2 regions of the Telluria sp. LT2P34 genome follow, and region 1 is predicted to be linked to the other one. Evidence: predicted binding sites of a transcription regulator. Region 1 holds the regulator's gene; the other holds the start of a gene.

Region 1 (15,892 bases):
GACTGTCGACCACCAGGAAGGGATCGTCGACGATCTGGCAGGCGGCGCCGCCGGCCTTCTCGGTGATGCGTGCGGCGCGCTCGGTATTGCGGGCCGCGACCATGGTGATGTCGATCCCGCGGCCGGCGCGGCGGCGGATGTCTTCCTGGTTGCGCCGCAGGACATTGAAGGTGCCCGTACCGACGGTGCCGATGCCGAGGAGGCCAACTTTGATGGGTTTCATGGTCGGTTTCATAGAGGTTGTCAGCGTCCTTGGTCGGCGCAGATGTTAAACAGCCTTGCGGCGCCGGTAGCCGTCGAGGAAGCGTGCGATGCGTCCGCAGGCATCGGTCAGGTCGTCGGAATTGGGCAGGAAGACGAGGCGGAAATGATCGGGCGCGATCCAGTTGAAACCGGTGCCCTGCACCAGCAGGACTTTTTCCTCGCCCAGCAGCTCGCAAATGAATTGCTGGTCGTCGGCAATCGGGTACATCACCGGGTCCAGGCGCGGAAACATGTACAGCGCCGCTTTTGGCTTGACGCAGGTGACGCCCGGAATATCGGTCAGCAGCTTGTGCGCCAGGTCGCGCTGCTTGAGCAGGCGCCCGCCTGGGCCGACCAGGTCGTCAATGCTCTGGTAGCCGCCGAGCGCGGTCTGGATCGCGAACTGGCCCGGCGCATTCGCGCACAGGCGCATCGAGGCCAGCATATTCAGGCCATCGATATAGTCCCTGGCGTGGCGTTTTTCGCCGGAGACCACCATCCAGCCGGCACGGTAGCCGCAGGAACGGTAATTCTTCGACAGACCGTTCAGGGTCACGAACAGGACGTCGTCGGCCAGGGAGGCGATCGAGTCGTGCTTGTGGCCGTCGTACAGCACCTTGTCGTAGATTTCGTCGGCGTAGATGATCAGGCCATGCTGGCGCGCCAGCTCGACGATCTCGAGCAGCAGCGCACGCGGATACAGGGCGCCGGTCGGGTTGTTCGGGTTGATGACGACGATGGCGCGGGTGTTGGGCGTGATCTTGCGCCGCATGTCGGCAATGTCGGGCATCCAGTCGGCCTGCTCGTCGCACACGTAGTGCACCGGCGCGCCGCCGGCCAGGCTGACGGCCGCCGTCCACAGCGGATAATCCGGGGCCGGCACCAGGACTTCGTCGCCATTGTTCAGCAGGCCCTGCATCGCCATCACGATCAGTTCCGAGGCGCCATTGCCCAGATAGATATCGTCGATGCCGACACCCGCGATCTTCTTTTGCTGGGTGTAATGCATGACCGCCTTGCGCGGGGCAAACAAGCCCTTCGAGTCGGTATAGCCGGCCGCGCCATGCATGTTGTGGATCATGTCCTGCACGATCTCGTGGGGCGGATCGAAGCCGAACACGGCCAGGTTGCCGATGTTGAGCTTGATGATCTTGTGGCCGTCGTCTTCCATCTGGCGCGCCTGCTCCAGGGCCGGGCCACGGATCTCGTAGCACACGTCGTCGAGCTTGGTCGATTTCAGGATCGGTCGCACAGTGTCACCCCAGGTTGCCTGCATTGTTGCAGTGCGAAAAATACCATTCTGCCGAAAGCGCTCCAATTAAGCAACCTCGGGTCCGCCAGGCTGCGGCGCTACTGTCATGCCGGCAAAACGCTTACAATGGCAGCCTATTGTGCCAACGGCGATGACTCCAATGAAGCTCCACTCCGACAACAACCAACAATACCAGACCGTCACCGGCTACGACGCCAGTGGCGTGGAAATCAATGCCCAGCGCTTCGACTACAGCCTGATCGTGATGCCCGAAACCCCGCCCCGCGCCTGGGAAGTGCGCCGTTTCGAGGAACTCGAAGCCCGCCATTTCGAGCAAATTGCTGCGGATGCACCTGACGTGGTCATCCTCGGCACCGGCGAGCGCCAGCGTTTCGTGCATCCGCGCCTGGTCGCCAGCCTGTCGGGGCGCCACGTCGGCGTCGAGTCGATGGACAGCCAGGCCGCCTGCCGTACCTACAATGTGCTGATGGGCGAAGGCCGCAAGGTCACGCTGGCGCTGATCCTGGAAACGACGGGCCAGGCTTGACCGCTACATTCCCGGGACAGGACGTTCTTTCCTCCTTGAAATATGGCGTCGCGTCCGCATATCGAGACGGCTATTGACGAGTTGACATGCTAGACTGGCAGCGATCTCAATGGCCGATTATGATGTGAGGACGTTCGTCCTTGCCTCACCACCCCGTTCAGGAGAACCCCGTGGCCGACAGCCCCAGCGCAGCAACCGTCAACGATTTTTCCGCCGCCATGACCGGCGGCCAGACCTTCCAGCTCGGCGGGCGCCCGGCAAAATACACGGTGCTGTATTTCTACCCGAAGGACAATACACCGGGCTGCACCACCGAAAGCCTGGCCTTCCGCGACCGTCACGAGGACTTCCTGGCTGCCGGCACCGAAATCTACGGCATCAGCCGCGATTCGATGCGTTCGCACGAAGGCTTCAAATCCAAGCTCGGCCTGCCCTTCGAACTGATTTCCGACCCGGAAGAACTGGTGTGCAACCAATTCGGGGTCATGAAGAATAAAATGATGTACGGCAAGCAGGTGCGCGGGGTCGAGCGCAGTACGTTTGTCGTTGACGCTCACGGCCGATTGGTGAAAGAATGGCGTAGCGTGAAGGTTCCTGACCACGTCGATGAAGTACTCGAATTTGTGAAGAGCCAGCCCTGAAGGTGGTTTGAGCCATTAAAATTTTTTGGGTAAACCCCCATATTTTGAGTCAACCCGTTTTTACACCAACTTCTTTTCAAGCTGGCGCCCTGCCAGTCCCGCCTCGGCCTCGTCCCTCGGACCTGGCCCGCGCCTTCAAGACCGTATCCAGTTGCATCGAACTCTGCCTGCCGGCGCCTTGCGCGTCCCTGCAGGCGTCCTCCCCTTTTTTAGATTGAGAACCTGATGCCACTACCAAAAATGCCCACCAAGCCGGCGACATTGCTGCCGGTGAATGAATACCCGAAAGCCGAAGCCGGCAAGTCACCTGTGCGCGCGCTTGCCGCTGCGCCGGTGGCAGCCGATCCCGTCGAAGACCTCATCAGCGGTAAAGCCGTGCCTGCCGCTAAGTCGAACCGCGCCCGCAAGGAAAAAAGCACGCCACTGGCGGCCGTGCCGTCCAGCCAGGGCGACTCTGCCAGCTGGCCGCTGCGTGCCGAGACCGGCACCATCGCCAAGCTCAAGGAAACGGACCAGGACGCCCCCCATCCGGCCAAGCACAAGCCGGTCGAAGTCAACGTCAAGTCCTCGACCAGCCGCAAGGCCGACCGCTCGGGCAAGACCAAGGTGTTCGTGCTCGATACGAACGTGCTGATGCACGATCCAAGCAGCCTGTTCCGTTTCGAGGAACACGACGTCTACCTGCCGATGATGACGCTCGAAGAACTCGACGACCACAAGAAAGGCATGTCGGAGGTGGCGCGCAACGCACGCCAGGTCTCGCGCACGCTCGACGCCCTGATCGCCGACATCGACGACGACGGCATCGAAGCGGGCATCCCGCTGTCCAAACTGGGCAACAAGGATGCCAAGGGCCGCCTGTTCTTCCAGACCCGGCTCCACAGCGGTCCCCTGCTGCCCGAAGGCCTGCCGGTCGGCAAGGCCGACAACCAGATCCTCGGCGTCGTCAAGGCGCTGGCCGCCGAGCAGGAAGACCGCGCGATCGTGCTGGTGTCGAAAGACATCAACATGCGCATCAAGGCGCGCGCACTGGGCCTACCGGCCGAGGATTATTTCAACGACCACGTGCTGGAAGACACCGACCTGCTGTATTCGGGCATCGTCCAGTTACCGAGCAATTTCTGGGATACCCACAGCAAGAACGTGGAATCCTGGCAAGAGAACAAGAACGGCAACTCGACCACCTTCTACCGCGTCAACGGCCCCGTGATCCCGACGCTGCTGGTGAACCAGTTCGTGTATTTCGAGCCGTCCGGTCCCGGCGAAAGCCCGTTCTACGCCCAGGTGCGCGAACTGAACGGCAAAACCGCCGTGCTGCAAGTGCTGCGCGACTACAGCCACAACAAGAACAGCGTCTGGGGCATCACTGCCCGCAACCGCGAGCAGAACTTCGCGCTGAACCTGTTGATGAACCCGGAATGCGATTTCGTCACCCTGCTCGGCCAGGCCGGCACCGGCAAGACCCTGCTGGCCCTGGCCGCAGGCCTGGCGCAAGTGCTCGAGACCAAGCTCTACAACGAGATCATCGTCACCCGCGTGACGGTGCCGGTGGGCGAGGACATCGGCTTCCTGCCGGGTACCGAGGAAGAAAAGATGTCGCCATGGATGGGCGCCTTCGATGACAACCTGGAAGTGCTCAACAAGTCCGACACCGACGCCGGCGACTGGGGCCGCGCAGCGACGCAAGACCTGATCCGCTCGCGCATCAAGATCAAGTCGCTCAACTTCATGCGCGGCCGCACCTTCGTGAACAAGTTCCTGATCATCGACGAGGCGCAGAACCTGACGCCGAAGCAGGTCAAGACCCTGGTCACGCGCGCCGGCCCCGGCACCAAGATCCTGTGCCTGGGTAATATCGCCCAGATCGACACGCCTTACCTCACCGAAGGTTCGAGCGGCCTGACCTATGTGGTCGACCGTTTCAAGGGCTGGTCGCACAGCGGCCACGTGACGCTGGCGCGCGGCGAGCGTTCGCGCCTGGCCGATCACGCGAGCGACGTGTTGTAAGACATCAGCGCTTCACCGAAACCTGCGCGCCGCAAGGCCCGCAGGTTTTTTTACGTACACGCTTTTGGTGCGATGGCCGGCTGGGCAATGCGGGCGCCCTGTGGCTGCTGCTCTCCCGGCATGACCGGGCGGGAAAAGAAATAGCCCTGCCCTTCGTCGCAGCCCAGCGACTTCAAGAGCATCATCTGCTTGCGGCTTTCCACGCCTTCGGCCACCACCGTCATGCCCAGTGCGTGCGCCATCGCGATCATCGAGGCGATCAGCGTGTCGCCATCGGGCTGTTCGATCCGCAGCACGAAGGCACGGTCGATCTTGAGCACATCGAAATGGAGTTTTTGCAACTGGGACAGCGACGAGTAGCCGGTGCCGAAGTCGTCGATGCACAATTTGATCCCGAGCTGGCGCAGCTGGCGGAACACGGCCGATTCCCCGATTCCTTCCTGCATCATCGACGATTCGGTCACTTCGATTTCCAGCAAGGCGGGATCGATCCCATAGCGCCCGGTCATGCTGCGAAACAGCCCCAGGATGTCGGACTGGCTGAACTGGCGTGGCGACACATTGATCGACACCGGCGCCAGGGGAGCGCCGTCGCGTCCCCAGTGCACGAGCTGGCGGCAGACGCTGTCGAGCACCTGCTCGCCCAGCCGCACGATCAGGCCGGTTTCCTCGAGCAGCGGGATGAAACGGTCGGGCCCGACCAGGCCCACGCCCGAGCGCTCCCAGCGCACCAGCGCCTCCAGGCTCGAGGTCTTGCCGGTGGCCAGATCCACACGCGGCTGGTAGTGCACCACGAACTGCTGCTGGTCGAGGGCGCGCCGCAGTTCGATTTCCGTTTCCAGCCGGGTGCGGATCGCCTCGAAAAAGCTCGACTGGAAGAAGCGGTAACTGCCCTTGCCTTCGGTCTTGACCGAATACATCGCGATGTCCGCGTTTTTCAGCAGGGTCTGGGCATCGTCGCCATGCTCAGGGAACAGGCTGATCCCGATCGAAGCGCCCAGCACGTGGGTCGAATGCTGCAGATGGAAGCCGTCGCGGAAGGCGCCCAGCACGCGGCCGGCGACGTGTTCGACGTCTTCCGCGCCACCGACGTCTTCCAGCACGACGACGAACTCGTCGCCGCCGAGGCGCACCACGTGGTCGCGCGGGCGCACCGCCAGCGCCAGGCGCTTGCCGACCGTGCGCAGCAGCTCGTCGCCCGCCGCATGCCCGAGCGCGTCGTTGACGGTCTTGAAGCCGTCGAGGTCGATGAACAGCACGGCCAGGCCGCGGCCGGCGGCGCGCGCCGCGTCGATGGCCTGCGGCAGGTAGTGCTGGATCCAGTGGCGGTTCGGCAGGCCGGTCAGCTCGTCGGAGTTGCCCCTGCGCTCGAGCTCGGACAAATGCGCCTTGGCTTCGCTGATGTCGCGGATGGTCACGGCGAGGTCGTCGCCGGCGCGCACTGCCTTGTAGCGGATCCACTTTGCCTTGAGCCACTGGTCGGACCTGGGCCTGACTTCGATTTCGCTGTCGTGCAGGCCGGTGTCGAGCGCCTCGCACAGGCGGGCGCAGGCCGCCTGGAACAATTTGCCATGATAGAACTCGGACAGGCGATGCCCGATCAGCTGGCGTGGTTGCTTGCCGAACATGTCGGCGCCGTGCTGGTTGGCGTCGACGATCTCGAAATCGATTACCGTGCCGTGCAGGTCGCGCAGCGGCCGGTTGATGAAAAAGCCTTCGCCCGCGTCCTCGGTCGCCAGCCGGTAGGTCGAACGGATCGCTTCGACCTGGTGCTGGCGCCACTTTGCATGCACATAGAAACTGGTGGCGAGCAAGGCGGCCAGCGCGAGCCAGGCGCTGTTCCACCAGGCGTCGTTCAGGGCCGCCAGCCGGTCGCGATGGTAGCTTTCCATCGCGGAAATCTCGTCGACCCCGACCACGCCCACCAGCCCCAGGTCCGGCAGCCGCCGCCAGCCGAGCACGCGCGTGCGCCCGTCCGCGAACCAGCGCCGGCCGTCGAGGCGGACCACGCCGTCCGGTTTGTCGGCGGGCAATGTCCGGAGCAGGAAAGGCGTGCGCAGCGTATGCACATTGTTGCCCTGGCGGCTGGCGCGCACCACGCCATCGTCCCCGATCAGGCCGACAAAGCCGTGCTCGCGCAGGATCGGCTCGGCATAGTGCTGGGTAAAGAAGGACGGCAATACGGAAATCAGGGCGACCCCGCCGAACCGGCCTTCCGGGGCGTGCAGCTTGCGCGAGAAAGCGATCACTTCGCGGTGCGACAGGGGGCCGTCCAGCGGCCCGCTCAGGTACAGGCGGTCGCCCGCAGTGCGCTGCTGTTCGGTGAAATACGCCTGGTCGCCGAAATAGCTGCCGACCGCGGCCGGGTGGGTGCTGGTCAGCGCGATCCCCTTGCTGTCGAGCAGGCCCACGGCGCCGATATACTGCGGCGAAAAGATCCCGGCCTCGATGGTGCCGGCCAGGTCCAGGCGCCCGCCCGATACGGTCCAGTTGTGGCGCAGCAGCAGCAACAGCCGGTCGGCGTCGCTGATCGAGCGGCGGGTGCGGATCGCGAAACTGCGCGTATAGGCGTCGACCTGCTGCACCAGTTCGGCCTGGCGGTCGCGCCGCTCGTCCTGGAGCCTGCCCAGCACGCCCGCCCAGAGCCCGGCGCCTGCCAGCACCGCGATTGCCGGCCACACCAGCAAGAGCGAGCGATGCAGGCGCAGGAAGGATAGAAAGGGACGCAGCCTGTGCAGCGCGGCAAGGCCGAGCGCGGTTTTGGGCAAGGCCTTGTCGAGATGTGCTTGCATCGGGGTCCCCGCGGCGTGGATGGCCGCACACAGGGTGACAGGGTAGCAGACTCCGGCACCCGGTCGCGCCCCGCCTTATTCGCCGTGCATAAAAAAGCCCGGCACAGGCCGGGCTCCTCATGGATGACGACAATTACATGATCTTGGTGCCGATCCACCAGGCCACCGCCGCCATGAAGGCGGAGGCCGGGATGGTGAACACCCAGGCCCACACGATGCTGCCCGCCACGCCCCAGCGCACGGCCGAGGCTTTCTGGGAGGCGCCGACACCGACGATGGCGCCGGTGATGGTGTGGGTGGTCGAAACAGGAATGCCGAAGAAGCTGGCCATCAGCAGGGTCATCGCGCCACCAGTTTCGGCGCAGAAACCGCCGACCGGTTTGAGCTTGGTGATTTTCTGGCCCATGGTCTTGACGATGCGCCAGCCACCGAACAGCGTGCCGAAGGCGATCGCCGCATAGCAGGAAATGATCACCCAGGCCGGCGGAAATTCGTCGGTCGGGCTGGTCACGCCGGCGGCGATCAGCAGCATCCAGATAATGCCCATGGTCTTTTGGGCGTCGTTACCGCCGTGGCCCAGCGAGTAGCCGGCGGCCGAGACCAGCTGCAGGCGGCGGAACCAGACATCGACCTTGCGCGGCGTCGATTTCACGAAGATCCACGCAACCAGCAGCATGATCGTCGAGCCCAGCACAAAGCCCATCAATGGCGCAATCACGATGAACATCACGGTTTTCAGCAGGCCCGCGGAAATGAGCGCGCCAGTGCCCGACTTGGCCACCGCGGCGCCGACCAGGCCGCCGATCAGGGCGTGCGAGGACGAGGACGGAATGCCGTAGTACCAGGTGATGATGTTCCAGGTGATGGCCCCGACGAGGGCGCCGAAGATCACGTAATGGTCGACCACTCCGGGGTCGATCGTGCCCTTGCCGATCGTCTGCGCGACCTTCATGCTGACCACGAAGATGGCGATGAAGTTGAAGAAGGCGGCCATTGCCACGGCGGTCTGCGGCTTGAGCACGCCGGTCGACACGACAGTGGCGATCGAGTTCGCCGAGTCGTGGAAGCCGTTCATGAAGTCGAAAATCAGTGCGAGCAGCACGAGTCCGCCCAGCACCCAGATGCTGATGTTTAAAGTTTCCATGTTTATTCTTGTTCTGCGCGCGCGTTACGCGTTCTCGACGATGATGCCTTCGATGATGTTGGCGACATCTTCGCAGCGGTCGGTGACGGTCTCGAGGATCTCGTAGATCGCCTTCATCTTGATCAGGTTGCGCACGTCCGGCTCGTCGCGGAACAGTTTGCTCATGGCGGCGCGCATCACGTGGTCGGCATCCGATTCGAGGCGGTCGATCTCTTCGCAAATGGCGACGATCTCCTGGGCGTTGCCCATGTCGTGCAGCAGGCCGACGGCCGCCTGCACGCGTTCGCAGCAGGCCAGGCACAATTCGGCCAGGCGGCTCGCTTCGGGCGTCACGGAATGCAGGTCGTACAGGAGGATGGTCTGGGCCGCGTCTTCCATCATGTCGAGGATGTCATCCATGCGCGTGATCAGCTTGTGGATGTCGTCGCGGTCGATCGGAGTAATGAAGGTCTTGTGCAGCATTTCCACGCAAGCGTAGGTCACCTTGTCGGCCTGCTTTTCGATGCTTTCCACGGCATGCGTGCGCATTTCCAGGTCGTCGAAGTTGGTCATCAGGCCGACCAGTTCGTGCGCACCTTTCACGCACAGCGCCGCGTGCTGGTTGAACAGGTCAAAAAATTTGCCCTCGGTGGGCATGAGGCGTCCAAACATGAATGATTCTCCGTTGTAAAACTCTTGGGATTGCGAAGCTGCGCGGCCGGCGGATAGGCCGGCGACGGTATCTCAGCGTAAGTGCGCGGCTTAATCGCCCTGATAGACGGCGAGGTTACCGCTGTAGTTGCCGAACTTGGTGTATTGGCCGATCCAGGTCAGGCGGATCGCGCCGATCGGACCATTACGCTGCTTGCCGATGATGATTTCGGCGGTGCCTTTATCGGGCGAGTCGGGGTTGTAGACCTCGTCGCGATACAGGAAGATGATGACGTCGGCATCCTGCTCGATTGCACCTGATTCGCGCAAGTCGGACATGACGGGACGCTTGTTGGGGCGCTGCTCGAGCGCGCGGTTCAGCTGCGACAGGGCAATGACGGGGCAATGCAATTCCTTCGCCAGGCCTTTCAGCGAACGTGAAATCTCGGAAATTTCGGCGGTACGGTTGTCGCCCTGCTGGCTACCCTGCATCAGCTGCAGGTAGTCGACGATGATCAGGCCGAGCTTGCCGCACTGGCGGGCCAGGCGGCGCGCGCGTGCGCGCATCTCGATCGGGTTCAGCGCCGGCGTCTCGTCGATGTACAGCTGGGCATCGTTCATTTTCTGGATCGCGTGCGTCAGGCGCGGCCAGTCCTCGTCGTTCAGGCGGCCGGTACGCAGGCGGTGCTGGTCGAGCTGGCCGACCGAGCCGAGCATACGCATGGCCAGCTGGGTGCCGCCCATCTCCATCGAGAAAATAGCCACGGGCAGGCCCGCTTCGATGGCGACGTTCTCGCCGATGTTCACCGAAAACGCCGTCTTGCCCATCGACGGACGGCCGGCGACGATCACCAGGTCGCCCGGCTGCAGGCCCGAGGTCATGCGGTCGAGGTCGATGAAGCCGGTCGGCACGCCGGTGATTTCGCCCTGGTTTTCGCGCGAATACAGTTCGTCGATGCGCTCGACCACTTGCGTGAGCAGCGGCTGGATCGCATTCCAGCCCTGGGCGCCGCGCGAGCCGGATTCGGCGATGGCGAAGATCTTGGATTCGGCTTCGTCAAGCATCTGCTTGACTTCCTTGCCTTGCGGATTGAACGCGTTGCCCGAGATTTCATCGGCGACGGTGATCAGCTTGCGCAGGATGCCGCGGTCGCGCACGATTTCGGCGTAACGGCGGATGTTGGCGGCGGACGGCGTGTTCTGCGCCATCGCGTTGAGGTATTGCAGGCCGCCCACGTCCTCGGCCTTGCCCAGCGAAACCATGGCTTCGTAGACGGTAATCACGTCGGCCGGCTTGCCGCTGTTGATCAGCCGGACCATCTGTTCGAAGATGATGCGGTGGTCGTAGCGGTAGAAATCGTCCGCATGCATGAAGTCGGCAATGCGGTCCCAGGCCGCGTTATCGCGCAGCAGGCCGCCGATGACGGACTGCTCGGCCTCGATGGAATGCGGGGGAATGCGCAGCGATTCGAGCTGCGGATCTGCAGGGGTATTCATGACGGGCATTATAACGCCTCCCGTCATGCGGCTGAAATAATTGGGAAGTTTCCAGGCGCAAAAAAGCCGGGCGAACCCGGCTTTTTCTTATTAACAACAGTGCATCAGAATCGATGCGCGCCGTTGTTACTCAGGCAGCTTCGCCCACGACAGCGACGGTGATTTCCACCACGACGTCGGTGTGCAGCGCGACGGCGACAGCGTGCTCGCCGGTCGTCTTCAGGGGACCGGTCGGCAGGCGCACTTGCGCCTTTTCGACTGCAAAACCCTGCTTCGTCAGCGCTTCAGCGATGTCGAAGTTGGTGACCGAACCGAACAGGCGACCGTCGACGCCGGCCTTCTGGCCGATGGTGATGGTCATGCCGCTCAGCTTGTCGCCCTGGGCTTGCGAAGCCGCCAGCTTTTCGCCAGCTGCTTTTTCCAGCTCGGCGCGCTTGACTTCGAACTCGGCGACTGCCGACGAAGTTGCACGGCGGGCCATCTTTTGCGGGATCAGGAAGTTACGTGCGTAACCGTCCTTGACCTTGACCACGTCGCCCAGGTTGCCGACGTTAACAACTTTTTCCAAAAGGATCACTTGCATATTTTTCTCCAGAAAATTCTGACTGTACGGCGCTTGAATTAAGCGTTGTGCAGGTCGGTGTACGGCAGCAGCGCGAGGTAGCGTGCGCGCTTGATCGCGGTGTCAACCTGGCGCTGGTAGTGCGCCTTGGTGCCGGTCAGGCGTGCAGGCATGATCTTGCCGTTTTCCTGGACGAAGTCCTTCAGGGTGTCGACGTCTTTGTAGTCGACCTGCTCGACGTTTGCGGCGGTGAAGCGGCAGAACTTCTTGCGCTTGAACAGCGGATTTTGCTGTTTGCGCTTGAGTTTTTCTTTGGCCTTGTTTTTGTCGAACTTTTTACCGAATGCCATTTGAGGCTCCTGTATCTAAAAGGTGGGCCGCTATTGTTTTAAGCGGCGGCACTAAAATCAATGATGTGAAACACCAGGGCTTTGCTGCTGCGGTTCTTCCTGGCCAAAAATCCCGTGAACTGGTGCGCGGCGCCCAACTCGGCGCTGGCGAAGCGGCCCGAAATTTCTCCCGCGGCGAACGCGGCAATTTCGAACTCCACCAGTCTTGCCACACCTGCCTCGACCTGCTGCGAACTGTGCATCAGGATTGCCGAAACGACCGGCACGCCGGCGGGGGTGTAGCGCAGTACGTCGCGTTCAGCGATGGTTGCGACGACGTGTAACTGGTTCACTTCAAGTGTTCAGGGTTCCTGGCGAAAGAATGTTTAAGCAGCAGCAGGGGCCGGGGCAGCAGCAGCAGGGGCCGGAGCCTGGGCTGGCGCTTCCGAGCGGTGGCTCTTGGCTGCGTCTTCGCGCTGGACCGACTTCATCATTGGCGATGGGGTCGTTTCAGCTTTCTTCATCTTCACGGTCAGGTGACGCAGCACGGCATCATTGAACTTGAATGCGGTTTCCAGCTCGACCAGGGTCTCGTTGTCGCACTCGATGTTCATGCAGATATAGTGCGCTTTAGGCAGCTTCTGGATCGAGTAAGCCATCTGGCGACGGCCCCAGTCTTCGACGCGATGAATGTTACCGCCGCGTGCGCTGACGCTGGCCTTGTAACGTTCGATCATCGCCGGGACTTGCTCGCTCTGGTCCGGGTGGACGATAAAAACGATTTCATAATGACGCATGCAGTACTCCTTGAGGACGTTTAAACAAATGCCCACCTCGGCGTCAAGACGAGTGTGGGAAGGGAAAGCCGGCAATTATAGCGCGGATGGCGCGACAACACAATGGGACGGGAAATGTGACAATTTCAGCGATTTCCCTTGCATTCGCCGAAATACTGTACAAAAATACAGTCTGAATCATCAACCATGGCAGATCCATGCTCAAGCTCACCGCAAGGCAACAACAGATCCTTGACCTGATCAAGGAAGCGATCGACAACACCGGCTTCCCGCCCACGCGCGCCGAGATCGCGAAGGAACTGGGCTTCAAGTCGGCCAACGCCGCCGAAGAACACCTGCAGGCGCTGGCCCGCAAAGGCGCGATCGAAATCGTGTCGGGCACCTCGCGCGGCATCCGCCTGATCGGCTCCTCGGTGCATGCGCCGGCATCGGTCCCGCACATTCCGGCGGCGCTCCTGATGTCGCTGCCGCTGGTAGGCCGCGTGGCCGCCGGTTCGCCCATCCTGGCCCAGGAACACGTCGAAGCCACCTACAACGTCGACCCGGCCATGTTCGGCGCCCGTCCCGATTTCCTGCTCAAGGTGCGCGGCTGGTCGATGCGCGACGCCGGCATCATGGACGGCGACTTCCTCGCCGTCAAAAAGATCGACAACGCCAAGAATGGCCAGATCGTGGTCGCCCGCATCGGCGACGACGTGACCGTCAAGCGCTACCGCAAGACGGGCGAACTGATCGAGCTGCTGCCGGAAAATCCGGACTTCAAGGTCATTCGCGTCGAACCGGGCGACGAGTTTGCGCTCGAGGGCCTGGCAGTCGGACTGATGCGCAGCTGGCATTGAGCATCGCTTGAGCGCTTCCTGAATGCAAAAAGCCGCTCGACGCGGCTTTTTTATTTGGCTGACTAGGGAGTCTGTCGCGGCGCGGCGCCCATCGGCTTGTCGAAGTCGTACAGTTTCACCGACGGGCTCTTCGCCACGATGTCATTGTGCTCCTTGACATAGGCTTCGGTCGCGCTGCGCCATGCGGCCAGGTCGGCCAGGACCATCTTCGAGCTGACGCGCGCTTCCTCGGCCAGGTTTTCCTGCACCAGCGCCAGGCGCTCGCCCGCACGCCTGGTTTCGGCTTCGTTCATCAGCTTGGCGATATCGGGCGGAATCAGTTTCACCAGAGGCGAGGCGGCGTTCAGGTTCTTGACGTAATCGTTGTAGCAGGTCTGCCACTTGGTCACGCTGGCCGACACGCGCTCGATGTCCACGCTCTGCTTCGAGATCGCGGGGATGCGCGGAACCGGGCAGTTGAAGGCGCCGGACTTCAGGTCTTCACCCTGGTATTGCTCGACCCAGCGCGTGATCTCGGCACGGCGCAGCGTGCGCTGCTTCATGACTTCAAGCGAACTGATCGCAACTGGATTGCCTTTTGCCGCCGCCTTGCGGAACCAGCTTTCCGCTTTGGCATCGTCGGTGGCGCCAGCTTCGCCGTACCAGTACATCTGGCCCAGGCGCTGCTGCGCTTCGACATTGCCGGCGTTGGCCAGCTTGGTGTAGAGCCGCAGCGCCTCCGGATAGGATTTTTTGGCAAACAAGGCGTTCGCGTCGGCCAGCTCGTCGGCATAGGCGGGGATGCACAGGCTCAGTGCGAGGCATAGCAACAGTTTTTTCATGGGGGCGTTGGATCCGGGTAAAGACCTATCATAGCCTGCACCCCGGCCCGACTCAAGCGCCGAGGGCGACGCGGAAGTCGTCGATCAGGTCTTCGGTATCCTCGATCCCCACCGACACCCGGATCAGCGACTCGGCGATGCCCATGCCGGCGCGGCGCTCGGCCCCCATCTCGAAGAAGATCGTGTGCGCGACCGGAATGACGAGCGTCCGGGTGTCGCCCAGGTTGCTGGCAGGGATGGCCAGCTGCAGGCGGTTCAGGTAGTCGAAGGGGTCGATGTCGTCCCGCAGCTCGAAGCTGAGCAGCGAGCCGCCCGACTTGAACAGCGCGCGCACGATGGCATGCTGCGGATGCGATTCCAGGCCAGGGTAATACACCGCCGTCACCCGCTCATCACCTTCCAGCATGCGCGCCAGCGCCAGCGCGTTGGCGCAGGTGCGCTCCATGCGCAGCGCCAGCGTTTCGGCGCCAACGGCAATGTGGTGCGCCGCTTCCGGGCCGAGCGCCGCACCGAAGTCGCGCAGGGCCTTGGCGCGCAGCTGCGCCATGCCCTGGGCCTGCGGCGGCTGCTTGCGGAAGTTGTCGGCGATGTTGGGGAAGGCGCTCCAGTCGAACACGCCCGTATCCGTCAGTGCGCCGCCCAGTGCGATGCCATGTCCGCCGATCGATTTGGTCAGCGAATTGACCACCAGGCCGGCCCCGACCGCTTTTGGGCGGAACAGGTAAGGCGTGGTCATCGTGTTGTCGACCACGTACAGGATGCCGCGCTCGCGGCACAGCGCGCCGATGCGCGCCAGGTCGGCGACCTGGGTGCGCGGATTGGCGATCGTCTCCACGAAAACGATGCGGGTGTCAGGGCGCAGGCTTGCCGCGACCTCATCGAAGTCGGTGGCGTCGACGAAATCGACAGCAACGCCCTGCCCCGCCACCGTCTGCCACAGGCTGTTGGTATTGCCGAACAGGAAGCGCGACGAGACGACATGGTCGCCCGCCCGCAGCAGCGCCTGGAACAGCGCGCCGATGGCCGCCATCCCGGTGCCGAAGCACAGGCTGGCCACGCCCTCTTCCATCTGCGTGATCTTGTCTTCCAGCGCCGCGACCGTCGGGTTGCCCTGGCGGCCGTAGCGAAAACCCGGCTCCTTGCCCTGGAAGACCGAGGCAAGCTGGCGCGCGTCGCCGTAGCCGAAGGCCACCGAGGTGTGGATCGGCTTGTGCAGCGAACCGTGCTCGATGGACTTCTTCCTGTCCTTGTGCAGGATGGTGGTGGTGAAACCGTAGCGCTTGTCGTTCATGGTCGCCGCTCGACGCTTATTCGGCGGCAAGCGCCGGGTTCAGGTTCAGCTGGGTGCGCACGTCGTCCTCGTGCGGGGCAGCCTTGCCGCCGTTGTGGCGCGCCGTCTCCAGCCCGTCGAGGTAGGCCGGGGTCACGTCGCCGGTCACGTAGATGCCGTCGAAGCAGGAGGCCTCGAAATTGGTCAGGGCCGGGTTCACGTCCGAAATCGAGCGCTTGAGCGCGTCGATGTCCTGGTAGACCAGGCGGTCGGCCGTGATTTCCGCGCAGACTTCTTCCACGGTGCGGCCATAGGCGATCAGTTCCTCGCGGGTCGGCATGTCGATGCCGTACACGTTCGGGAACAGCACCGGCGGCGCGGCCGAGGCGAAGAACACTTTACGGGCCCCGGCCTCGCGCGCCATCTGCACGATTTCGCGGCTGGTGGTGCCGCGCACGATCGAATCGTCGACCAGCAGCACGTTCTTGCCCTTGAACTCGGAACCGATGGCGTTCAGTTTC
Region 2 (15,892 bases), on a different contig from region 1:
GCCGCTTCGATGTACTTGGCGGACTGGCCGCCGATTTTCGGCACCTGGTAGACCTCAGGGAAGGTGGCCTTGTAGCCAGGGATGCCGTGGCAACCGATACACATTTCGATCTTGTTCGGCGCGGCCTTCGCGTTGCCGACGACTTCCGCTGCAAACGCAGCCGACGACGTCGCGGCACTAGCGGCCAGAACAAGTACTGCCAAATATTTTTTCATGGTGGGAATCGCAAGATTTTTTAATCGAATACCGCTACCGCTAGAACTGAACTGGAACTGAACTCTATACCACTAACCTATTGATTCTAGCCCAACAAAAGATTGCAGTCTACCAAGCTCGCACGTCCCCCCTCCTCTTGCCCAGGCCATCTGGCATATACTCGGGATTTTCCACCTGATTGACGACCGCGTATGCAAGCCAAAGCACCAGCCCCCAGCCGCTTCGAAGGCACCGAGAGCTACGTCGCGACAAGCGACCTGAAACTGGCCGTGAACGCCGCCCTCACCCTGCAGCGCCCGCTGCTGATCAAGGGCGAGCCGGGTACCGGCAAGACCATGCTGGCCGAGGAAGTGGCGGCCGCACTCGACATGCCGCTGCTGCAATGGCACATCAAGTCGACCACCAAAGCCCAGCAGGGCCTGTACGAATACGACGCCGTCTCGCGCCTGCGCGACTCCCAACTGGGCGACGAACGCGTGCGCGACATCCACAACTACATCGTCAAGGGCGTGCTGTGGCAGGCGTTCACGGCGCCGGAACCGGTGGTGCTGCTGATCGACGAGATCGACAAGGCCGACATCGAATTCCCGAACGACCTGCTGCGCGAACTCGACCGGATGGAGTTCTTCGTCTACGAAACGCGCGAAATGGTCGTCGCGAAGCACCGCCCGCTAGTCATCATCACCTCGAACAACGAGAAGGAATTGCCGGACGCTTTCCTGCGCCGCTGCTTCTTCCATTACATCAAATTCCCGGACCGCGAGACGATGGCCGACATCGTCAAGGTGCACTACCCGCGCCTGAAGCAGGAGCTGCTCGCCGCCGCGCTGCAGAGTTTCTACCAGGTACGCGACGTCCCCGGCATCAAGAAAAAGCCGTCGACCTCGGAATTCCTCGACTGGCTCAAGCTCCTGATGGCCGAGGACATCCCGGCCGAAGCCCTGCACAGCCAGGACAACAAGGCGGTGGTGCCGCCGCTGCACGGCGCGCTGCTGAAGAACGAGCAGGACGTGCACCTGTTCGAGCGCCTGGTCTACATGTCGAGGACCAATCGATGAACGCAGGGGGCATCGTGGTCGAGCCGGTCACGCTCGAATTCAACGGCGTGCGCCTGGAACCACTCTCACTTGCGCACGTCGACGGCCTGCGCGCCGCCGCCCTCGACGGCGAACTGTGGAATCTGCGCGTCACGTCCGTGCCGGAACCGCACCGTACCCAGGCCTATGTGCACACCGCGCTGGAAACGAGCAACCGCGTGGCCTTCGCCGTGGTCGATTCGTCGACGGGCGCGGTGCTGGGCACGACCAGCTACCACGACATCCTGCCCGCCATCGGCCGCGTCGAAATCGGTTTTACCTGGTACGCGAAAAGCGTCCAGCGCAGCCATGTGAACACCAGCTGCAAGCTGCTCTTGCTGTCGCACGCCTTCGACACCCTCGGCTGCGCGGTCGTCGGTTTTCGGACCGATAATTTCAACCACACCTCGCAGGCCGCCATCGAACGCCTCGGCGCAAAAAAGGACGGCGTGATCCGCCACCACGCCGCGCGCCCTGACGGCAGCGTGCGCGACACCGTCATGTACAGCATCGTGCGCGGCGAGTGGCAGGAAATTAAGACGCACCTGCACTACCTGCTGACCCGGAACGCCCGCTAGCATGCTGATCGATTTTTTCTTCGCCCTGCGTCACGCTAAAGTCCCGGTCTCGATCAAGGAATTCCTGACCCTGCTCGAAGCGCTGGAAAAGAGCGTCATCGCGCCCTCGCTCGACGAGTTCTACTACCTGGCGCGCCTGGTGATGGTCAAGGACGAAGCCCACTTCGACAAGTTCGACCGCGCTTTCGGGTCCTACTTCAAGGGCATCGAAGCCGTGTTCGACACGTCGAAGGGCGAGATCCCGCTCGACTGGCTGATCAAGCGCATGGAGCGCGAGCTGACGCCCGAACAAAAGGCGGCGCTGGAAAAATTCGGCTACGACAAGCTGATGGACCGCCTGAACGAACTGCTGAAGGAACAGAAGGAACGCCACGAAGGCGGCAGCAAGTGGATCGGCACGGGCGGCACTTCGCCCTTCGGCCATGGCGGCACCAATCCAGAAGGCGTGCGTATTGGAAGCCCGGGCGGCGCCGGCCGCAACCGCACGGCCGTGAAAGTCTGGGAGCAGCGCGCCTACAAGGATTACGACGACGAGCGCGAACTCGGCACCCGCAACCTCAAGGTCGCCCTGCGCCGCCTGCGCCGCTTCGCCCGTACCGGCGCGCTCGACGAATTCGCGCTCGACGACACCATCCGCGCCACCGCCAGCAACGCCGGCTACCTTGACATCCGCATGCAGCCAGAGCGCAAGAACCGGATCAAGGTGGTGATGCTGCTCGATGTGGGCGGCAGCATGGACGACCACATCGAGCGCACCGAGGAGCTGTTTTCAGCAGCGAAGAGCGAATTCAAGAACATGGAGTTCTACTACTTCCACAACTGCGTCTACGACTACCTGTGGAAGAACAACCGGCGCCGCCACTCGGAACGCTTTCCGACCCTGGACATCCTGCGCAAATATCCGCCCGACACACGCGTGATTTTCGTCGGCGACGCCACCATGAGCCCTTACGAGGTGCTCGCGCCCGGCGGCTCGGTCGAGTACAACAACGAGGAAGCCGGCGCCGACTGGCTGGCGCGCTTCTGCAACGCCTTTCCGAAATTCGCCTGGCTCAACCCGGAACCGGAAAACCTGTGGGAATACCGCCAATCGATCGCCGTCATCCGCCAGATCATGAACAACCGGATGTTCCCGATCACGATCGAAGGGCTGGAGCGGGCGATGCGGCTGCTGAGCAAGTAGGGTGGGCTCTGCCCACGCGGTCTCACCCGTTGATCACACGCGCCGCGTCAGCACATTGCGCACCACATACAGCCCCACCACATCGAGCGCGGTGTGCACCATGATCGCCGCCAGCAGCCCCACGTACTGATACACGAAGCCCAGCGCCACGCTGGCGCCGAACACGCCGGCCGCCTGCACCAGGGTCGCACGATCGAGTTTGCGGAACTGGTACACCGGCGTATGGGTGATCAGGAAGATCAGCGACGTGATCCACACTCCCAGCAGCGGCTGCAGCGCCGCGCGAAACAGCAGTTCTTCGCCGATGCCCGCCGCTAGGCTGATCCACAGGGGATTGAAGCCCGAGAGGTCGAGGCGGCCATACGCCGTGATCGTGTTGCGGGTCGCTTCCGACTTCGCCGTCAGGCGGAAGCCCAGGTAGGACCCGACAGCCGCCAGCGCCGAGATGGCAAGCCCGAACAGCAGCTGCGAAGCCCAGCCCATCGGCCCGGTCAGCACCGCCAGCGGCTCGTCTTGCGTCACAAATATGATCACGAGGGCGATCAAGGAAAACGCGACACAGGTCAGGATTTGGGCCGTGAGGCGGATCGGTGGGCGGGATTGGGGCTGGCTGGGCGGTTGAGTTGGCATGAAGGCGCGTTGGGCAAAGTCGCCATTTTACCAACGCGGAACTCGCCTCGGGCATACCGCGTGGAGTCGGGACTCCACGCCGTCACATCACAACCTCGTCTCCCTCGCCGCCCTTAAAAACTCATCCAGCACCGGCGTGCAATCGAGCAGCTCGGTCCCGCCGGCGCGGTGGAATTCAGGATGCCATTGCAGCCCCATCACGAAGTCCGCCGGCTCGTAGCGGATCGCTTCCACGATCCCGTCCGGATACGAGATCGCCTCGACCCGCACGCCGCGCCCCAGCTCCTTGACCGCCTGGTGGTGGATCGAATTGACGATCGGCCGCCCGGCCTGGGGAAACATCCGGCCCAGCGACGAGCCTGGCGGGAATTCGATCGGGTGGCGGTGGGCGTCGTAGTCGGTATTCACGTGCACCTGCGCCTCGGGCACATTCGTGGCCACGTCCTGGTACAGGGTGCCGCCGAAGGCCACGTTGATCAGCTGGCAGCCGCGGCAGACCCCGAGCACCGGCTTGCCGGCCTCGACGAACTCGTGCAGCAGCTCGAGCTCGTACAGGTCGCGCGCCCGGTCGCCGCTCCACTCGGGGCGCGTCGGCGACTCGGAATAGGTTTGCGGCGACACGTCGGCCCCGCCCTGCAGCACCAGGCCGTCGAGGTGGCGCGCGTAGTGGCGCAGCGTGATATTGCTCGGATGAAAACGACCGTTCGCGTTTACGGTGGGGATCATGAAGACCAGCACGTCACGCGACATCACCCACTGCGCGAGCGACTCTTCCAAGTACTGCAGGTTCTTGCCGCGCAGGCCCTTGGCGCCGGGTTCGGGGTGGAAAATGCGCGCCGAGATGCCGATGCGCAGGGTGCGGCGCGTGAAGTCGCGGCTGAAGCGGTCGCGCAGCGCGCGCCAGCGCGAGGACAGCACCCGCCCGGCCAGCGACAGCGGGCTGTCGCCGGGGCGGCGGTAGCGCGCTGGTCCGTCCGAACGGCGGTCGGGCACGCGCCGCGGCGCATCCGTACGCGGCGCCAGTAACGGGCCCGGAGCCTCGCCCGGACGCAGTGGATGATCGTCTGCCATGGGCTTAAATATAGCCCTGCCATTTGCTGCACACGATGCAAAGTTGTAACAAAATCTGTAATGCCGCCTAAGCCAGGCGCTGCAGCATCGCGACCAGGCTGCGGTCGCCCACCGGCTTGTCGAGCAGCCCGCGCACCCGGGCTTCGCGTGCGCGGGTGCTGTCATAAGCAAAACCCTTCCCGACCAGCAGCACGACCGCGGTACGCCCCGCCCCTTCCTGGGACTTGATGGCGAAACTCAGGGCGTAGGGATCAATGCCGGGCGCCGCCGTGTTGATCATCGCCAGCGACACCGGCATCTCGTCGCACAGGCGCACGGCGGTCGGCGCGCTGTCGGTCCAGGCGATCGCCACCGGACGCCCGAAGGCAAGGCGCGCCAGGTGGTCGCGCAGGGCGCCGCCCTTGTCGACGATGAGCACCTTGCCGGGCCGGGGTGGCTGCCGTTTCAGCGCGCAGCCATCGAGGGGCGGCCCGACCCGCGGCTGGCGCCGGCGTTCCGCCAGCATCGGCTCGCCGCGCGCGGCCAGCAAGGCCAGCGCACGCTGCCGGTCGGCCAGCAGGCGGGCAATGGCAGCGTGCAGAACAGGGGCGTCGACCGGCGGCGCGATATGCGTGTAACCGTCGCCCTCGCGGCCGCCGACCAGCAGCGCCGGCGGCGCGCAGCGCATGCCGTCCAGCTGCGCCAGGACGGCGGGACTGGCGCCATCGGCCAGGACGATATCGGGCTCCTGCAAACTGTCGTCATGCAACAACGAATACAGCGCCCCAGAACGCGGCTCAGTGTCCAGCAGCGCGGCCATGCGCTCGCCCTCGCCGGGGGAAAAGCCCAGCAAGCGTACGGCGCTTGGTATCTTATGTGCGTGCATAATGATTTAGCCCTGAAGCGCAGCCGAGCCTTGCGAAAAATACTGTATGCATGTACAGTATCAGCCTCAGTCCACGCCCTCGCTCGACGGTTTTACAGGGCTGCCGGGTCGGCGACTGCGCATCACTCGATAGGGCAATCGACCTGGCAACCGTGGTGTCAACCGTGCGTACCAATCTAGTCACGTTTCAAGTCGCTGACAAGAACAATCCGCGCGTAATCAACGACTTCACTCCTGCTTTTTCCTCACGACAAGATAGAATGCGCAGGCATTCGACAAAACCTGATCAGCATGGCAACCAAGAAACCCGCACCCGATTACAGCGAATCATCCATCCGTGTCCTGAAGGGACTCGAACCCGTCAAGCAGCGGCCGGGCATGTACACGCGCACCGAAAACCCGCTGCACATCATCCAGGAAGTCATCGATAACGCCTCGGACGAGGCGCTCGGCGGTTACTGCAAGAACATCGGCGTCACGCTCAATATCGACGGCTCCGTCACCGTCGAGGACGACGGCCGCGGCATCCCGGTCGGCATCCACCCGGAAGAAGGCGTCTCCACGGTCGAGATCGTGTTCACGCGCCTGCACGCCGGCGGCAAGTTCGACAAGGGTTCGGGCGGGGCCTACGCCTTTTCCGGCGGCCTGCACGGCGTCGGCGTCTCGGTCACCAACGCGCTCTCGAAACGCCTCGAGATCACTGTCTGGCGCCGTGATGAAGAGGGCAACGGCATCCACCGCCTGGCCTTTGCCGCGGGCGACGTCATCGAACCCTTGACCTCGGTTCCCTTTGAACGCGGCGGCAAGAAAAACGGCACCCGCGTCACCGCCTGGCCCGACACCAGTTATTTCGATTCGCCGAACATTCCGATGCCGGACATGGTGCGCCTGCTGCGCTCGAAAGCGGTGCTGCTGCCGGGCGTGACGGTCACGCTGACGATCGAGAAGACCGGCGACGTGCAAACCTGGCGCTACGACGAGGGCCTGCGCGGCTACCTCACCGAAGCGATGGCGCAGTCGTCCAGTGGCGACACCGTGATTCCGCTGTTCGAAGGCGCCGCGTATGCCGCGCCGGGCGACGAAAGCTTTGCCGAAGGCGAAGGCGCGGCCTGGGTCGTGGCCTGGAACGAGGAAGGCGGCGTCGTGCGCGAGTCCTACGTCAACCTGATCCCAACGCCCAGCGGCGGCTCGCACGAATCCGGCCTGCGCGATGGCCTGTTTGGCGCCGTGAAAGGCTTCGCCGAGCTGCATGGCTTGCTGCCGAAAGGCGTCAAGCTGCTGCCGGAAGATGTGTTCGCACGCGTCTCCTTCGTGCTGTCCGCAAAAGTGCTGGACCCGCAATTCCAGGGCCAGACCAAGGAACGCCTGAATTCGCGCGACGCGGTCAAGCTGGTGTCGACGTTTACCAAGCCGCCGCTCGAGCTGTGGCTGAACCAGCACGTCGAATACGGCAAGAAGCTGGCCGACCTCGTCATCAAGCAGGCGCAGTCGCGCATGCGCTCGCTGCAAAAGGTCGAAAAGAAGAAGTCCTCGGGCGTGGCCGTGTTGCCGGGCAAGCTGACCGATTGCGAATCGACCGACCTCACCCGCAACGAACTGTTCCTGGTCGAGGGCGATTCGGCCGGCGGCTCGGCAAAAATGGGCCGCGACAAGGAATACCAGGCGATCCTGCCGCTGCGCGGCAAAGTCTTGAACACCTGGGAAACCGACCGCGACCGCCTGTTCGCGAACAACGAGATCCACGACATTTCGGTCGCGATCGGGGTCGATCCCCACTCGCAGGGCGACTCGCCCGACCTGACGGGCCTGCGTTACGGCAAAATCTGCATCCTGTCGGACGCGGACGTGGACGGCTCGCACATTCAGGTGCTGCTGCTGACCCTATTCTTCAAACACTTCCCTGCCCTGTTCAGGCATGGCCACATCTGCGTGGCGCGCCCGCCTCTGTACCGCGTCGACGTGCCGCCGCGCGGCAAGAAGCCGCTGCAAAAGCTGTACGCGCTGGATGACGGCGAACTGCTGGCAATCGAGGACAAGCTGAAAAAAGACGGCCTCAAGGAAGGCAGCTGGAACATCTCGCGCTTCAAGGGCCTGGGCGAGATGAACGCCGAGCAGCTCTGGGAAACCACGATGAATCCGGACACGCGCCGCCTGCTGCCGGTGGCGCTGGGCGGTTTCGACCACGGCGAATCGAGCGCGCGCTTCAATATGCTGATGGGCAAAGGCGAAGCCGCCGCCCGCCGCGCGTGGATCGAGGAACACGGGAACGAGACGGAAGCGGATATTTGATCGAGCACACTGAATTATGACCATCCAAGCAAACCTCTTCGAACAAGCCGCCGAGCCGGCCGACGACATCGAAACCCTGACCCTGTCGACCTTCGCCGAGCGCGCCTACCTCGACTACGCGGTATCCGTGGTCAAGGGCCGCGCCCTGCCCGACGTGGCCGACGGCCAGAAGCCGGTGCAGCGCCGCATCCTGTACGCGATGAACGAACTGGGCCTGGGCCCCACCGCCAAGCCGCGCAAATCGGCGGCCGTGGTCGGCGACGTGCTCGGCAAACTGCACCCGCACGGCGACCAGTCGGTCTACGACGCGCTGGTGCGCATGGCCCAGGACTTTTCCCTGCGCTACCCGCTGATCGACGGCCAGGGCAATTTCGGCTCGCGCGACGGCGACGGCGCGGCGGCGATGCGCTATACCGAAGCACGCCTGACGCCGATCGCGCGCCTGCTGCTGGACGAAATCGACATGGGCACGGTCGACTTCCAGCCGAACTACGACGGTTCCACCAATGAACCGCGCACGCTGCCGGCGCGCCTGCCGATGGTGTTGCTCAACGGCGCCTCCGGCATCGCCGTCGGCATGGCGACCGAGATCCCCTCGCACAACCTGCGCGAAGTGGCGGAAGCGGCAGTGGCCATGATCCGCAACCCGAAGATCTCGCATGCCGAGCTGATGACCATCATGCCCGGCCCCGACTATCCGGGCGGCGGCCAGATCATCACCCCGGCCGCGCAGATCGCCGAGATGTACGCCAGCGGGCGCGGCTCGATGAAGGTCCGTGCGCGCTGGAAGATCGAAGAGCTGGCGCGCGGCCAGTGGCAGGCGGTGGTCACCGAACTGCCGCCAGGTACCTCGGCGGCCCGGGTGCAGCAGGAGATCGAGGAGATCACCAACCCGAAGGTCAAGCTGGGCAAGAAGACGCTCACGCCGGAACAGATCGCGCTCAAGCAGAACATCCTCAATTCGCTCGACACGATGCGCGACGAATCCGGCCGCGAAGCGGCGGTGCGCCTGGTGTTCGAGCCGAAGTCGAAGAACCTGGACCAGAACGAGTTCATGCTGCTGCTGCTGGCGCATACCTCGCTCGAGACCTCGGCGCCGATCAACCTGGTGATGATCGGCGGCGATGGCCGTCCGCGCCAGAAGGGCCTGTCCGAAATCATCCAGGAATGGATCGACTACCGCTTCGTGACGATCAAGCGCCGTACCGAATTCAAGCTGGGCAAGGTCAACGATCGCATCCACATCCTCGAAGGCCGCGAGATCGTCCTGCTGAACATCGACAAGGTGATCGCCATCATCCGCAATGCGGACGAGCCGAAAGAAGCCCTGATGGAGGAGTTCCGCCTGTCGGAACGCCAGGCCGAAGACATCCTGGAAATCCGCCTGCGCCAGCTGGCGCGGCTGGAAGCGATCAAGATCGAGCAGGAGCTGGCCCAACTGCGCGGCGAGAAGGAAAAGCTGGAAGACATCCTGGCCAATCCCTCGACCATGAAGCGCACGATCATCCGCGAAATCGAGGCGGACGCCAAGCAGTTCGGCGACAACCGGCGCACCCTGATCGAGGAAGCGCAAAAGGCCGTGGCCGAGCAGCGCATCGTCGACGAAGCGGTCACGGTCATCATTTCGGAAAAAGGCTGGGTGCGCGCGCGTACCGGCATCGGCCACGACCCGGTGCAGTTCACCTTCAAGCCGGGCGACGCGCTGCATCTGTTCTTCGAATGCCGCACGGTCGATGCGCTGGTCGGCATCGGCGACAATGGAAAAGCGTATTCGGTGCCGGTGTCGGCCCTGCCCGGCGCCCGCGGCGACGGCGTGCCGATCACGACCCTGGTCGATCTGTCGGGCGGTGTGCGCATCCTGCACTACTTCGCCGGCAATGCCGACACGCGCCTGCTGCTGGCCGCGTCGAACGGCTTCGGTTTCATCACCCGGGCCGGCGACATGGTCAGCCGTCTGAAGGGCGGCAAGTCCTTCCTGACGCTGGACACCGGCGCCATCCCGCTGGCGCCGCGCGTGGTGCAGGACCAGGCCGGCGCCGTGGCCTGCCTGTCGAGCAGCGGCAAAGTGCTGGTGTTCGGCATCGACGAAATGAAAACGCTGACCAACGGCGGACGCGGCGTGACCTTGATCGACCTCGAGCCGAAAGAGCAGCTGCTGGCCGCCCAGCCGATCACCCAGAAAGGCGTGAACGTGATCGGCACCTGGGCCGGCTCCAAGCCGCGCACCGTGGAACTGTTCGCCTCCGGGCTGGAGCCGCACTTCGGCAAGCGCGCGCGCAAGGGCAAGCCGCTGTCGCAGAAGCTCAAGGCAACTGACCTGGCGATGCGCGCGACCGGCGAATAATTTCACCCTGGCTGTGCACGCGTGGAGTCAGGACTCCACCCTACGAACTACACGTAGACACGTAGGGTGGGCTCCGCCCACGCGGTACTGCTACAAACTGAAAATGCCGGCTCGCGCCGGCATTTTGTCGTTTCAACCGCTTACATTACTTCTTGGCGGCTGCCTTGTGCACGTCGGCCATGGCTTCGGCGCGGGCTTCTTCGGTCTTGGCCGAAGCGGTTGCCTTGTCGGCGGCCGCGCCAACCTGGACTTTCAGCGACTTTTCGTCGGCCTTGATCATCGTCTTCTCGGCCTTCAGGTTCGCTTCAGCGACCTTTTCCTGAGCCCGGGCAACGACCATCGCGCGGTCATCGGCATCGGCGCGGGTGATGTTGCCGGCGGCTTCAGCATGTACCTTGACGGCCTTGGCATGCGCCTTGGCTTTCTTTTCCTGGGCGTCGGCAACGGCCTTGGCGGCTTTCTCGTCGGCCTTCGAAACCACTTTCATTTCCTTGGCCTCGGCCTTGGCGACATCGGCTTCGGCGCGGGCTTCGGCTTTCACGACGGCCTTGGTGACGGGCGTGGTGGTCGTCGTCGTGGTGACCGTGGTTTGTGCAAAGGAGCTGGTGGCCATCAGGCCGGCGATCAGGGTGGCGAGCAGTTTGTTCATGGTGTGTCCTTTCGATGTATGGAAAGTCGCGGGTCTCTTGCCCGCGCTGTTAACTTTTTATCAAGTATGCACCCAGAATACCGGCCGTGCCTGGCTTGGTCTGTTCGCCATCACACACTCTTATTTCTTCACATCAAGCGCCTTCGCCGTCCCGGCGTACAGGTCGATGATGTCCGTGATGCCGTCCTGGCATACCGGGCAGAAGGCTTCGCTGCGGTCGAACATCAGGCATTGCATCGCCGGCCGGTAATAGCCGCTGGCCTCGTAGTTCGCGCCCTCGAAGGCGCCGATCGCGTGGCGGTGCGGCTGCTGCGCGAACAGGGTTTTCGTCCGCGCCAGGTCTTCACGGAACAGCGCATTCATCTCGCTCTCGGGACGCTTCGCGGCCCGCAGCGCCGCGCGCCGCTGTTGATAGGCGCGCGAGTCTTCCTCGTACTTCGCCTTCGGCCACGGCGTCGGCAGCGGCGTGCCCGCTTTCACATGCGCCTGCCACTTCAACTTGGCGGGGTCGCGCAGCGCCGTCACATTCGGCTCCCACGGCTCCATGCGCGTGCTGCTGGACGCATAGGCCACCGGCGAGGTGTAGTACTCGTCGGCCAGGCCCGCGAAATGGTGGCCGAACTCGTGCACGAACAGGTAGCCGGCCCAGTCGTTGCCCGCCGCCGCGGTGCTGAACTGGCCGAAGATGCCGCCACCGCCATAGGTCTCGTTGTTGACCAGGATTTCGATGAATTCATAGGGCGCGTGCTGGGCGATGCCGCGCAGTGCGCGATTGTCCAGGGTGAGCACATAGCGCTCGCTGCCGAAAATGTCGTAGCGCGTGCCCAGCTTTGATGCCCGGTGCACGCCGGTCGACGGGCGCGACACGCCCGATTCCTCGGTCGGCACGGCCAGCGCCCAGACATTGAAGTCCTTGGCGCGCTCTTTAAAAGGCGACACCGTGAACAGGTGCTTCGACAGGCGGCGCGCATCGCGCTCGAATTTGGCCATCTCCGCCGCCGTGTAACCGTCGCCCATGATCAGGAGGTCGACCTTCTGCGCCGACGGGCCGCTGACGTGCACGGGAATCGGCCGGGCAGGCGCCGGCGGCTGCTTCTTGACCACTTCGGGCGCATCGGTATCGATGTCGACGCTCCAGGCCACCGAAAACTGGTTGCGCTCGTCGCGTTTCAGGATGCGCACGCGCACCGGCCGATCGGGCTTGGGGAAGCGCACCGATTCCTGAAACGAACGGCTCATCTTGTTCGCCTCTTCGGTCGTGCGCCATTCGCCGAAGATGGTCGAAAATCCGCGCGAATACAGGACGTCGCCCGTTTTCGCGTCGACCACCTCGACCCGGTTCTGGCCGCGGTTGGTATTGTCGAGGTTGCGGGCGGTGTCGCCCGGCCAGGGCAGCGGCTCGATCGCGACCTGTTCCAGGGCGTAGGTGTCGGCAAGGGCGTTGCCGCTGTGGGCGTAGTCGACGCGGACGGTGGCCGGTTGGGCGGCCTGGGCGGCACAAGCGACCAACATGAGCGCGGCAGGGAGCAGGTGCGCGAAATGACGGAGCATGAAGATTCCTCGGACGGTGGAGTGCCGACATTGTAATCCTGACACTCCCCTTCCCGCGCTCCCCGTTGGTACCGCTTATTTATACTGGTACAGCGGCCTTCTCACCACGATCGGCCGGATATCGAGCCGCACGTTGTAGACCGAATACGCTTCGGTCGCGGCCGACATGTAGCCCACGCTGTCAGGGGTGCGCGTAAAGCGGAATTCGAAGCCGAGATCGGGCTGGATGCCGTTGGCGCTGTCGAGCGAGAGGCCGATGGCTTCAGGCTGGTCGCTGTCGATCAGCTTGCCCATCAGGTCGACCACCGTGCTGTTGCCAAGGATGTCGGCCGAAAACAGCGGGTCGCGGTAATAGGGCCGGGCCGGGTCGAGCCGCCCCTCGAGCTTGTCGGGCGCCGGAGTGAACGTGTGGCTGGCGATGTTGAAGCGGTCGCCGTTGTCGAGGTAGCTCAACTTGACGTTGCTGACATTGAAGTCGCCCTGCCGGGCCTTCGCATTCGACAGGTCGACCAGCAGCGCGCCCTTGTAGCCAAGCACCTCGACGTCGCGCCTGGGGCCGACGATCATGGCCGTGTCCTCGTCGATGCCCAGTCCCAGCTTGTAGCCTTTCTGCAGCATGACCGGCAGCATGCGCGCAAAGCGCCCGCGGACCAGCAGGTGCTGGTCGACGAAGACGTCGTTGCCGATGAAGCCGAGGCCCGGCATGATCTCCTGGCCGTCGGTGATGCCCAGTTTTAATGTGGCGAGGATGGGCTTGGGATGCCCGAACATGGTGCTGCTCATGATGGCCGCGCCGGCGCTGCTGCCGGCGATGACGCCGCCGCGCCGGTACAGGTCCCACAGGGCGTCAAGCACCAGGGTATTGCTGCCGTCGGGGCGGCGCAGCGCATGCGTGATGCGCGACTGGTCGCCGCCGCTGAAATAGGCGCCGCCGGCCTTGCGCACCAGCGCCGCCAGTTCGGGATTGTCGGCCGCCACCTGGTAGTCGCTGCCGGCCAGGCGCACCGCAACCGGCACGAAAAAGGCCTGCGCCCCGTATCTGGCAAAGCGCTCGACCAGGGCGGCGCCGGTTTTTTCGGGATATTCCGAGGCCGACGCGAAGACCGCGATCGGGGCGCCCTGCCCGCCCGCCAAGGCGACGATGCGTTCCCAGACGGCCGTGTTGTCGGGACGCAGGGCGCCGCCAATGATGACGAGCGACCCCGCCGAAGCCGGCGCAGGGGCAGGCTTGTTAAAGGCCTGTGAGGTGGGAGCGGTCAGCAAGGAAACGGCAAGCGCAAGGGCATGAGCGACAGCGCCGGCAATCGGCCACATACGATCTCCTTCTCGAACACGGCAAATACCAAGCCTGAGTCGAGAAGCGTCACAGCATCTTGCGCCGGGTCAGGAGAGATAAATGTTCGGAAAGTAACGCTCCATCAGTGTTTCTGGCTTTTGCGGCGAGGTGAAACCGAAGCGTTCATACAACCCGTGCGCGTCGTTCGTGGCCAGCGTGAAGCGGCGCAGGCGTTGCAGGCTCGGATGGCGCAATACCGCGGCCACCAGTTGCTTGCCATAGCCATGGCCGCGGTATTCGGGCAACACGAACAGGTCGATCATGTTGGCGAAGGTGGCGAAATCGGTGATCACGCGCGCAAAGGCAATCTGGCGGCCGTCGAGGTAGCCGCCGAAGCACAGCGAATTTTCGATCGACCGCTCGACTAGTGGAGCCGAGATTCCCACCGCCCAGCTCGACTGCTCGCTGAGGAAGCGGTAAATCATCGGGATGTCGAGCCGCGTCTGGTCGGTGCTGACCTCGAAACTGGAGTCGTTGGTAGTCATTGCCTGCTTATTGGCGATTGTGCAGCGATTGTCTGGCGAACCACCAATTCTAGCCCTGTTTGCTTTTTAACCAAGATTCGATTGCTCTTAACGTGCAGCGGCCGGCTGGCGGCCCTGCAGGTAACGTTCCGGCAATGCAAGCCCGCTGTCTTCGGCGCGCCAGACCAGGTTGGCGATCCACCAGCGCTTGCCGTCATGGGCCAGCTGGACGCTGTTAATGCCGCGCATGAAAGGTTTGGGGTCGCTCGGCGAACGCAGCAGTTCATAGGTGCTGAACACGTGCGCCAGCTGGCCGAAGGACTCCGTCGTGCGCGCGATCTCGCGCTCGTAGAAGCCGCTGGTGTTGAAAGAACTCATGTTGCGGCTGATGTAATCCTCGACCGTCATCGCGCGCAGGCCGAAGCTGCCGTCCGGGCGTGCTCCGATCACCATCAGTTTCGCGTCGGGCGCGAATAGGGCGCGCATCCGGTTCCAGTTGCGCGGCGCGCCAGCCGGGCCCGAGATCACGTCGTAGAGGGCGGCGACGATGGTGTCGACCGAGGCGCCGTCGGCTTCCTTGGCCGTGACCGGCTGGGCCGGGGCGAGCTGTACCGGCGGCGCCGTTTGCGCCAGGGAGGCGCCCGCACCCAGGGCGAGCGCCGCGGCAAGCCCGACTTGCATCCATCGTTTCATGTTTTTACCCCACCTTGCATATGTTGACGATCGAATAATCCGCTATTTCCCCATGTTTGTCATCCCGGCAGCACCGGCGGCGGCCCACGGCGACACGGCGGGCCGCGGTTTATAATCGGGTAAATCAACCGGAACCCACCATGACCGAACAATTCTCCAAAAAAGCCGAAGCCTGGTCGGCGCGCTTTTCCGAACCCGTCTCCGACCTCGTGAAACGCTACACGGCTTCCGTGTTCTTCGACAAGCGCCTGGCGATGTTCGACATCGAAGGCTCGCTCGCGCATGCCGAGATGCTGGCCGCGCAGGGGATCATCAGCACGCAGGATCGGCTGGATATCGAACGCGGCATGGCGCAGATCCGCCTCGAGATCGAAGCCGGCAGCTTCGAGTGGCTGCTCGACCTGGAGGACGTGCACCTGAATATCGAAAAGCGCCTGACCGAACTGGTGGGCGACGCCGGCAAGCGCCTGCACACGGGCCGCTCGCGCAACGACCAGGTCGCGACCGACATCCGCCTGTACGTGCGCGCGGCGATCGACGACGTGGTGGCCTTGCTGGGCACGCTGCGCAGCGCCCTGACGGACCTGGCCGAGCGCCACTTCGACACCATCATGCCGGGCTTTACCCACCTGCAGGTGGCGCAGCCGATCACCTTTGGGCACCACATGCTGGCCTATGTCGAGATGTTCGGCCGCGACGCCGAGCGCATGCTGGACGCGCGCCGCCGCGTCAACCGCCTGCCGCTGGGCGCCGCCGCCCTGGCCGGCACCACCTTCCCGATCGACCGCCTGCGCGTGGCGAATACCCTCGGCTTCGAGGACGTCTGCCACAACTCGCTCGACGCCGTCTCGGACCGCGATTTCGCGATCGAATTCACGTCCGCCGCCGCCGTGCTCATGATGCACGTGTCGCGCATGTCGGAAGAGCTGGTCATGTGGATGAGCCCA

What was found. Region 1 encodes LexA, which represses DNA repair genes until DNA is damaged. Its sites were predicted from a motif close to ACTGTATNNNNATACAGT; they were not measured.
Region 2: AC56KZ_RS09315 (DNA topoisomerase IV subunit B) is a predicted target of LexA. The motif match lies at 5,661-5,678, and genes of this name have one in related genera.

Annotation. Positions count from the first base shown of each region.
Region 1 covers NZ_JCASIN010000006.1:22,481-38,372, reverse strand. The annotation lists gene AC56KZ_RS16010 (homoserine dehydrogenase) at 1-223, opposite strand, end outside; gene AC56KZ_RS16005 (pyridoxal phosphate-dependent aminotransferase) at 269-1,495, opposite strand; gene AC56KZ_RS16000 (Mth938-like domain-containing protein) at 1,656-2,042, shown strand; gene AC56KZ_RS15995 (peroxiredoxin) at 2,213-2,683, shown strand; gene AC56KZ_RS15990 (PhoH family protein) at 2,909-4,690, shown strand; gene AC56KZ_RS15985 (bifunctional diguanylate cyclase/phosphodiesterase) at 4,741-7,482, opposite strand; gene AC56KZ_RS15980 (inorganic phosphate transporter) at 7,616-8,626, opposite strand; gene AC56KZ_RS15975 (DUF47 domain-containing protein) at 8,651-9,277, opposite strand; gene AC56KZ_RS15970 (replicative DNA helicase) at 9,368-10,753, opposite strand; gene rplI (50S ribosomal protein L9) at 10,884-11,336, opposite strand; gene rpsR (30S ribosomal protein S18) at 11,375-11,665, opposite strand; gene priB (primosomal replication protein N) at 11,704-11,997, opposite strand; gene rpsF (30S ribosomal protein S6) at 12,031-12,441, opposite strand; gene lexA (transcriptional repressor LexA) at 12,639-13,280, shown strand; gene AC56KZ_RS15940 (tetratricopeptide repeat protein) at 13,343-14,101, opposite strand; gene AC56KZ_RS15935 (cystathionine gamma-synthase family protein) at 14,154-15,392, opposite strand; gene purF (amidophosphoribosyltransferase) at 15,409-15,892, opposite strand, start outside.
Region 2 covers NZ_JCASIN010000002.1:774,376-790,267, forward strand. The annotation lists gene AC56KZ_RS09280 (c-type cytochrome) at 1-215, opposite strand, end outside; gene AC56KZ_RS09285 (AAA family ATPase) at 408-1,274, shown strand; gene AC56KZ_RS09290 (GNAT family N-acetyltransferase) at 1,271-1,870, shown strand; gene AC56KZ_RS09295 (vWA domain-containing protein) at 1,872-3,053, shown strand; gene AC56KZ_RS09300 (CPBP family glutamic-type intramembrane protease) at 3,087-3,683, opposite strand; gene AC56KZ_RS09305 (gamma-glutamyl-gamma-aminobutyrate hydrolase family protein) at 3,771-4,754, opposite strand; gene AC56KZ_RS09310 (PleD family two-component system response regulator) at 4,822-5,619, opposite strand; gene AC56KZ_RS09315 (DNA topoisomerase IV subunit B) at 5,911-7,908, shown strand; gene parC (DNA topoisomerase IV subunit A) at 7,925-10,252, shown strand; gene AC56KZ_RS09325 (hypothetical protein) at 10,398-10,901, opposite strand; gene AC56KZ_RS09330 (IgA Peptidase M64) at 11,022-12,452, opposite strand; gene AC56KZ_RS09335 (cyanophycinase) at 12,528-13,766, opposite strand; gene AC56KZ_RS09340 (GNAT family N-acetyltransferase) at 13,836-14,273, opposite strand; gene AC56KZ_RS09345 (hypothetical protein) at 14,361-14,945, opposite strand; gene argH (argininosuccinate lyase) at 15,086-15,892, shown strand, end outside.